3 linked regions of the Sinobacterium norvegicum genome follow. The protein of the gene in region 2 interacts with the protein of the main gene of each other region in a pairwise test. Links are inferred from orthologs where the notes say so. Each region holds a gene or a part of one and is shown on either strand. Other genes may lie near its edges. The genes, in order: ssb, recO and recR.

Region 1 (3,042 bases), on a different replicon or contig from region 2:
TCACCGCCTCGGGGGTCGAGTCACGCCCAGTAAATCCTGTGCCGCCGGTTAAGATCACCACCTGTACATCTGAGGCAATCCAGCCAGAGACCACGGCTCGAATATCGTAAATATCATCCTTTACGATCTGCTTATCGACGATGTTATGACCAGACTGCTTAACCGCCTCAACCAAATAGCCACCCGAGGTGTCTGTTTCTTCATTGCGTGTGTCTGACACCGTTAACACGGCAACCTTCAATTCTTCTTGTACACTTTTATTCGTCATAATCTAATCGCTTTCCTGGTAACGTTCTTTTAGCAAGCTTGCCATAACCGAGCGCCATGGACGTTGTTTTATGCCAAAGTGATTCAATATTTTGTGGCAATTTAATACTGGGTGGGGTGGAATCCCATAAAGTTCGCCATTGTCGACCAGCTTAATGCTGACTTTCTCTGGATCGACATAACCATATTGCTGGCCTGTGGCAATAATAGCCTCGACAAAGCCTTCACTATTAGTGGGGTCGGAGCTGCAATAATGGTACAGCCCATAACATCCTGCGCCGGCCACTAATTGCTCAGCACAGGCCACCACCACCCGCGCAACATCAACAGCTGGCGTAGGACAGCCCTCTGCACCAGCATGAACAATCAACTCCTCTCCAGTCTCCAGACGCATTAGTAAGTCTTCAAACAGACCATGACTGCCATTACTAAAGGCCCAACCGACACGAAGTGTTAACTGTTTATCGCAGACCATAATAGCCTGCTCTGCAGCTAACAAGGCGCGGCCGCTGGCCATATTGGGTGCCGGTTCATCATCTTCGGTGTATTCGACAGAGTGCCTTTCTAAAAACACCTGCGAGCTCGACAGATGCAACAGGATAATTGACTGTTGCTGACAACGCTCAGCGACCGCCGCGGCAAAAGCAATATCGTTATCACCCACCTCAGACGAGAGCTCAGTGCTCTGCAGGATATAGCAGTTAATCACAATATTGATCGTATGGTGATCAATCGCCTGCAACGATTCGGCATCAGCAAGCTGCTCTCGGGTGATACCCTCAACGCGATAATCCTTCATCAACAATGCGGCAACAACCTCGGTACCGACACGGCTGTCACTATCTAACACCAATACTCTCATCACACCACCTCGACCACTGTCTTAAAACAAAAAACCACCCGCTATAGGGTGGTTCAGAGTATCACTGCCTAACTATTTAAAATGGAATGTCATCATCAAAGGCGTTGTCAGTAAACGTCTGTGCAGGCTGCGGAGCAGATTGTTGCTGAGCGGGCTGCTGATAGCCTTGTTGTTGCACTGGCTGCTGCGCCGGCTGCTGGTAACCCTGCTGAGGCGCAGCGGCGGGCTGCTGTGCAGGTTGTTGCGCCGGTTGCTGCTGCGTTGGCTGACGCTGGGCTGGCGCTGCAGCGGGCTGCTGGTAATTCTGCTGGCTGCCCTGATGCTGAGAGTCGCCGCCATTATTTGCATTGCGGCTATCCAGCATCTGCATTTCATTGGCCACTATCTCGGTGGTATACCGATCCTGTCCATCTTGACCCTGCCATTTACGGGTGCGTAACTGGCCCTCAACGTAGACCTTAGAACCTTTGCGCAAATATTCACCGGCAATCTCGCCAAGGCGATTGAAAAACACCACGCGATGCCATTCTGTTCGCTCCTGTGGCTGACCGGTGTTTTTATCTTTCCAAGTCTCGCTGGTTGCCAGCGTAATATTGGTAATGGCTGCCCCTGCAGCGGTGTAGCGGGTCTCAGGGTCCTGCCCTATGTTACCAACCAATATAACCTTGTTAACACCTCTTGAAGCCATCAGCTTCTCCTTAAATATGGCATGTGAAAATTCTATCAACTATATCGTAATATACTCTCAGCGACTAGCTGATACGAGTGGCAAATTTACTGCTGGCGAAAGCCTGTAAGGCTCTCCTCGTCGAATAGTTGCTCGTCTATTTTCAAATAGGCCTGCCTGTCAGTTTTTATCACCATTACATCGACAACACCGGCCAACTTGCTGAGTTTGCCAGCAATCGATGCGCTATCAAAGCTATCGCCATAACGCAGCACCAAGCCCTTCAAGTGTTTAGGTTTCTGCATGCCTGCAGCCACCAGTAACCATACCAAGGCCAGGGCTGCCGATAAGGTAAAGCCGCCGAATGCCCCCCAATACTGAATGGCAACCCCCCCCATCGTGCCACCCAAGAAGGCGCCGAGAAACTGAGAGGTTGAATACACTCCCATTGCCGTTCCCTTACCGCCGGCAAATGCCCGCTTACTGATCAGTGAAGGCAGTGTCGCCTCGAGCAGGTTAAACGCCATGAAGAAAGCAAAACAAGCAATAATCAGCCCCCAAAATTGACCACCAAAGAATGCCAGGGCCAACAGAGACAATAATAACTGAGCGACCGCAAACACGAACACGGGTTTCATCTTTTGACCGCGTTCAGCGATAATGATCAATGGAATCATGGCGACAAATGAGAAAAAGAACAGCGGCAGGTACAACTTCCAATGTTCGCTATCACCAAGGTTTAAAACATCACCCAACATTAACGGCAAAACCACAAAAGTCGACATTAAAATAAAGTGAAGAGTGAAGATACCGGTATTTAAACGCACCAGCTCAACATCCATCAGCGCTTTTTTTAACAACGACGGTGCAGCGACGACATCCGGCTGCGCACTGGCTTGACTCAGCGGTGTCGGTATAAGCCATACCGTAATCATAATGCCGGCGATGGCCAACAGCGATGTGACAATGAATATAGCCGAGACACCATAGCTGCCGGCTATTAAAGGGCCAATAATTACCGCCACCATAAACGACACCCCGATACTCATGCCAATGGTCGCCATGGCCCTGGTGCGGTGCTGCTCACGGGTTAAATCTGTCATCAATGCCAATACCGAGCTTGCAATAGCCCCACAACCCTGCAAAAAACGGCCGAGTATGACACCCCAGATACTATCCGCCCCAGCAGCGACCAAGCTGCCCAAGGCGAAAATTAACAAGCCACCAATAATCACCGCTTTGCGGC
Region 2 (2,991 bases):
TCAGCGTGCTGGCTGTCGATGACAATGACTCCAACCTTAAATTATTGCTCGTGTTGTTAGAAGATCTTGGCATGCATGTCACCCTGGCCCATGACGGCCAGCAGGCACTGGACCTCTGCGACCAACAGCGTTTCGATATAATCCTAATGGATATTCAAATGCCTGTGGTAGACGGAGTACAAGCAACTCGAGCGATTCGCATCGGCAACAGCCCAAACCGGACAACCCCGGTGATCGCCGTAACTGCCCATGCCCAGGCTGAAGAAAAGCGCAATCTCATGCAGGCTGGCTTTAATGATCATCTCAGCAAACCCATCGATATCGCCATCCTGGAAAAAACGCTGCACACTTGGACCAATAGCTCACAGTTTATTGAGCATGAGAGAAAATCAACAGCGCCTGTCAGCCCTCAGATACCAACCGCAAACGCTAAACCTGTCGATATTCAGCTGTGCCTTCAACGAGCCAACCAAATACCCAGCCTTGCCGTCGACATGCTGTCTGGTATTCTCAGCCGCTTGGATGAAGATGTCGACCACATTAGTCAAAACGCGGACAGCCAGCAGCTACAGACAATGATAGAAGCCGTACACAAGCTACATGGTGCCAGCTGCTACACCGGCACCCCCGCTCTTCAAAGTGCTTTATATGAACTCGAAACAGAGTTAAAGAGTCACTGTCAAGACGGCTTAACCAGCAGAGCCGGCGAATTATTAGGAACGCTGAAAACCGCAGCCAAGGCATTAAAACAATGGCACCAACAGTGTGATTTAGAGGTTATTTTTGAAGATGTACAGCGCGGCCAAAAAGCCAATTAGGCGCTGAGAACAACAAAAGCCAGGGCATACTCCTGCTCATCTGAAATCGAAACATGACAGTGATTTGCTCCCAACTCCGCCATGCGTTCAGCGGCAAAACCGTTAAGCTTGGCTACCGGTGCCCCGAGATCATTATTCAATATCTCGATATGCTGGAAACTAAGCCCCCTACCAATGCCGGTTCCCAAAGCCTTAGCCATCGCCTCCTTGGCTGCAAAGCGACGACACAGATAGGCCGCACCATCACCACTTTGATGATAACGCTGTAATTCTGTCGCGGTTAAAATACGTTGAGCAAAACCCAACCCGCGACGCTGTAAGATATCACGGACCCGCGAGACCTTTGCTAAATCAGTACCAATGGCCACGACCATCTAAATTACCCCGGACCCGATTGTGCAGTGAATAATGCTCTCGATTTAAGCGGTTCGCTGCCTAAGTGTGGCGACAGCAATAATCGCGTCAACTGCTTCGTCGTTGAAGCAATGGCGGGATTGTTAACGCCAAAATCGCCGGCTGAAATCGCCAAAATATGCTGACCAGAGAAGGTTTGTTGTTGCTCAGCCGCGACAGGGATAAAGCCACGGCCAATATCCAAGCGATAGAATGATTCAATCGCAATAGGCTGGGCGGATATATCTTGCTCAAAATCAATACCGTAGCCCAGACAAAAAAGCAGCTTGAATTCGAACCGCCTGAGAATAAATTCTAAGCTGCCCTCACCTTCCAGCAGATGCAGTGCCTGCTCATAAGCCTCAAATATCTCAATAACGACCTCGCCAACAGGCAGCGTTCGCATGAGTATTTCATTGAGGTAAAAGGCACTGAACAGTCGCGTGCCTTTGAGGCTATAACGCTTACCTGCAGCCTCAACCGAGGTCACTGTTTTTAAATCACTTTTACCCCGCCAGCTAAGCTGCAACAAGGTTAACGGCTGCAAAATGGCTCGGGTTGAGTTTTTCTTACTGTTGCGTAGATTTTTAACCACCGCCCGCTGACGGCCATTATCATGGCTGATAAAATCGGCGATAACACTGTGATCCTGAAACGGATAGGTGTGCAAGATATAGCAGCGGTCAAATTCTACTTGGTTCATCATCGTACTGTCGAACAGTACTTAAACGTCATCATAACCTAGGCTGCGAAGAGCGCGATCATCATCACTCCAGCCACCCTTGACCTTGACCCACGTCTTCAACATCACCTTGGCATCGAACATCCGCTCCATTTCTTTACGCGCTTCTTGCCCGATGAGTTTTAAACGCTTGCCACCCTTACCTATAACAATCGACTTTTGACTGTCTCGCTCGACAAGTATCAGCGCATTGATAGAAATAAGCTCACCATCATCCTCAAAACTTTCAATCTCAACCGTCATCTCATAGGGCAGCTCATCACCGAGTTGTCGCATGATTTTCTCTCGAACCAATTCAGCTGCCAAAAAGCGAGAGCTGCGGTCAGTCACTTGATCTTCAGGGTAAAAATGCTCCCCCTCAGGCAGCAGCTTACCAATTTCTTCCTCTAGATTTGATAGGTTATGCCCATCGAGCGCCGACACAGGCACTATCGCCTTGAAATCCATTTTAGCCGTTAGTTTCTGTAAAAAAGGCAATAATTTCTGCTTATCTTCTATCTGATCGACCTTATTAACCGCTAAAATAACCGGGCAGCGAGCCACCATCAACTGCTCTAATACCAATTGATCCTCATCGGTCCATTGGAGTTTTTCGACCACGAAGACAATGACATCAACCTCTTTAATACTGCTGCTGGCCGCGCGATTCATATAACGATTGATCGCTTTCTTCTGCTCCTTATGCAGCCCCGGGGTATCGACATACATCGCCTGTATCAAGCCTTCAGTCTTAATACCCAAAACCCGGTGACGAGTGGTCTGAGGCTTGCGTGAGGTGATGCTGATTTTCTGGCCAAGAATATGATTCAAAATCGTCGATTTTCCGACGTTAGGTCGCCCGATAAGAGCGACATAGCCGCTGCGTTCTACCATGCTGGATTTATTCTGACTCATTTTAATTCCCCTAGTATCTCCAGCGCCAGTTGCGCCGCCTGTTGCTCTGCTTGACGACGGCTGCTGCCGACACCGATGGTTGGCTGCTTTAACAGTTTATGCTGACAGCAGATGGAGAACGTCTGTTCATGGGCTTCACCAGTG
Region 3 (2,979 bases), 560 kb from region 2 along the record:
ACGTAGATATACATCTCAGACTTCTTGCTGCTCTTGTAAACATCGCATAAAACTTTCATTAACCGGATACCCAAATTTGCCCTATAAAAACGCCGTCAACAGCCAGGCTGATGACGGCGCGTATTCTACGCTTTTTAGCGGCGACTGTTAACCTTTGTGCAGCTCGGCAATCAGTGCCTCGCCGATCATCTCGGCGCGCCAACCCTGAAGGCCCTCGGGCAGTGCGGCAACAGAGGTCGGTTGTTGGCGAACCAACTGTTCGATGTCTTTCTTTTTCAGTAACACCTCTATCGCCAGGCCATTTGCCTCCGCCGCACTGTTGGCCACGGTGCGCAGTTTTTTGCTCGCCGACATGGCATGAGGGCTCAATGGCTTAGGCAGCGCAGCCGGTAAATCGGTATCGTTGATCGCCGCCGCCTGACGCACAATAGCCGCTAATTTATCGCCGTTTTTATTGGCAAACGAGGCTGGAATACCCTGGATATTAGCCAACTCCTTTGCCGATTTTGGCCCGCGCTTGGCAATATCCCACAGCTGCGCATCTTTCAACCAGCGGCTGCGGGGAATATTTATCTGACGCACCCGCTGCTCACGCACCTCACACAGCTGCTGCAATATCGCCAGCTCGCGGCGAGAGAGTTTCCAGGCAGACTTCACCTTGAGGTAATAATTCTCGGCCTGCTGGGCTTGAAAATAGTTGTTCATCATCCGCTCACCCTCGGCGAGAATCCACTCGGTGCGCTGCAGTTTCTCGCTGCGGGCAAAGAGGATTTGGTAGGCCTCGAACAGGTGGCTGACATCCATTGCCGCATAAAGGCACTGGCTGTCGGTCAGCGGCCGTTTAAGCCAGTTCGAACGGGTCTCACCCTTGGGCACATCGACATCGAGTAGGATTTTCATCAGTGCCGAATAACCCAGTGAAAAGCTCTCACCCAGCAGCGCGGCAGCTATTTGACTGTCATACAGCGGTTGCGGTACCACACCCAGCAGCGTTTGAAATACCTCTAAATCTTCGGAGCAGGCGTGAAACACCTTGATCACAGTCTCGGCCTGTAACACATCGGCCAGTGGCTGCAACTCGGTCACCTGCAGCGGGTCGAGTAGATAGGTATTTTTGCCATCACAAATTTGAATTAACGCCGGCTTGGGGTAAAACGTGTCGGTGCGCATAAACTCGGTGTCGATGGCCAAGGCGTCTTGCTGTAACCATTGCTGCGCCAGCGTATCAAGTTGCTCGGCACTGTTAATCCACAGAAAATCTGACATAAATAATTTCTACTATTCCGTTGTGCATATGCATTATGATTCGATGACCTTACGACCCGCCAAGGCATGGGCCAGCGTGCCACCATCAATATATTCGAGCTCACCACCGAGGGGAACTCCGTGGGCAATACGGCTGACAATAACGCCGCGGGATTGTAGCTGCTCGGCAATATAATAAGCCGTGGCCTCACCCTCAACCGTCGGGTTGGTGGCCATAATCACCTCGGTGACCTGCTGTTCCTGCACCAGCGCCATCAGCTTGTCGACACCGATCTGCTCCGGGCCAACACCATCGATGGGCGATAGCCGCCCCATCAACACGAAATAACAGCCATTAAAGCCGCCGGCCTGCTCTATCGCCAGCACATCGGCCGGGGTTTCCACCACACAGAGCAGCTGCCGGTTGCGCTTCACCGACAAACATAACTGACAGGTATCCTGCTCAGTAAAAGTGCGGCATTGACTGCAGCGGCCAACACCGTCCATCGCTGCCGCCAGTACTTCGCTGAGCTGACGGCCGCCGTCGCGGTCACGCTCTAATAATTGCATGGCCATGCGCTGGGCTGATTTAGGCCCGACACCGGGCAGACATCGCAGAGAGGTAATCAGCTGTTCGATCAGAGGGCTAAAACTCATCGTTAAAACGGCATTTTAAAACCGCCGGGAATATCCATCCCACCGGTAATATCCTTCATCACATCCTGGCTCGCCGCCTCGACGCGCCGAACCGCATCGTTCACCGCCGCCGCCAGTAAATCCTCTAGCATTTCTTTGTCCTCAGACATCAGGCTGTCGTCGATGCTGACGCGCTTAACATCGTGACGACCCGTCATCACCACCTCAACCAGGCCGGCACCGGATTGACCGGCATATTCAGCCTCAGCCTGACGACGCTGCGCCTCAGCCATCTTCTCTTGCATCTGCTGGGCCTGTTTCATCAAGCCGCCCATTCCATCTTTAAACATAACGCTACTTCCTTTTTAACTCTGTTAACTCACCGACGTTAAGCGGGGTCGGTCATCACTGGGCGTATGCTTTCTGGCAACACCTCAGCACCAAATTGCTGTCTTAATAAGGCTATATTGGGGTCGTTATCGATTAACTCAACCGCCGCCCTCATCTGCTCGGCAAGATGACGACTACGCTGCTGCGCAGGACTCTCAGCCGTCAGCGCCCCGACGGTAATCTCGACACCGATTGGTGTCTGCAGGTAATCACTCAAGTGACCGGCCAGACGCTGTTTGTGTCCGTCGTTAAACAACGTCGCCTGGCTCTGGTCGAGGATGAAATCGGCCTGCTTGCCATCGAAGCTCTGCAATACACAGTTGGAGGCGATATTCCGTAACACACCGTTGAGCGGCATCTGTAAATACAGCTGCGACCAATGTTCGGCGGTCAGCGGTAATCGGTCTTCCACCGCCACCCGGTCGGCGCCCACTTTCGCCGCCGGCTGCGATACCGGCAACACTTCTGCCGGTGCCGTCTTGGCCAACATGTCGGCCACCGATGAAGCCGGTTTTTCAGCCTCAGCCGGAGTGTTGATTGCCACCGCCGGCTCAGGTTTTTCAATGACCTTTACTGGTTCAGACACCTGATCTACCGAGGCCACCATTTCCTTTAAGGAGTGAGAGGCGGCTTGGCGCATCAGGGTCTCGGCTTGAGCAACCACCCCCTGCGCCTCTTCAACAACCGGTGTCTCAACAACCGCGACTG

What was found.
Region 1: the proteins of recO (region 2) and ssb interact in binary tests that used the Escherichia coli proteins (3 or more experiments, as listed by UniProt). The link is inferred for Sinobacterium norvegicum from one-to-one orthologs.
Region 3: the proteins of recO (region 2) and recR interact in binary tests that used the Escherichia coli proteins (3 or more experiments, as listed by UniProt). The link is inferred for Sinobacterium norvegicum from one-to-one orthologs.

The regions. Positions count from the first base shown.
Region 1 is NZ_CAKLPX010000006.1:38,385-41,426, reverse strand. Bases 12-2,895 are described here. They hold ssb (single-stranded DNA-binding protein), read right to left. Parts: upstream 1,818-2,895; coding sequence 1,206-1,817; downstream 12-1,205. Other genes in these bases: L9P87_RS16940 (MFS transporter), read right to left, coding at 1,904-2,895; L9P87_RS16950 (sugar nucleotide-binding protein), read right to left, coding at 272-1,129; moaB (molybdenum cofactor biosynthesis protein B), read right to left, coding at 12-268. Outside these bases: more of moaB, read right to left, coding at 1-11; more of L9P87_RS16940, read right to left, coding at 2,896-3,042. UniProt on the Escherichia coli protein: Plays an important role in DNA replication, recombination and repair. Binds to ssDNA and to an array of partner proteins to recruit them to their sites of action during DNA metabolism. Acts as a sliding platform that migrates on DNA via reptation.
Region 2 is NZ_CAKLPX010000001.1:578,603-581,593, forward strand. Bases 58-2,890 are described here. They hold recO (DNA repair protein RecO), read right to left. Parts: upstream 1,918-2,890; coding sequence 1,198-1,917; downstream 58-1,197. Other genes in these bases: L9P87_RS02480 (ATP-binding protein), read left to right, coding at 58-818; acpS (holo-ACP synthase), read right to left, coding at 815-1,192; era (GTPase Era), read right to left, coding at 1,936-2,847; rnc (ribonuclease III), read right to left, coding at 2,844-2,890. Also shown: more of L9P87_RS02480, read left to right, coding at 1-57; more of rnc, read right to left, coding at 2,891-2,991. UniProt on the Escherichia coli protein: Involved in DNA repair and RecF pathway recombination.
Region 3 is NZ_CAKLPX010000001.1:20,919-23,897, reverse strand. What follows is about bases 102-2,922. They hold recR (recombination mediator RecR), read right to left. Parts: upstream 1,903-2,922; coding sequence 1,300-1,902; downstream 102-1,299. Other genes in these bases: dnaX (DNA polymerase III subunit gamma/tau), read right to left, coding at 2,270-2,922; L9P87_RS00095 (YbaB/EbfC family nucleoid-associated protein), read right to left, coding at 1,905-2,231; rnd (ribonuclease D), read right to left, coding at 148-1,266. Outside these bases: L9P87_RS00110 (YcgL domain-containing protein), read right to left, coding at 1-59; more of dnaX, read right to left, coding at 2,923-2,979. UniProt on the Escherichia coli protein: May play a role in DNA repair. It seems to be involved in an RecBC-independent recombinational process of DNA repair. It may act with RecF and RecO.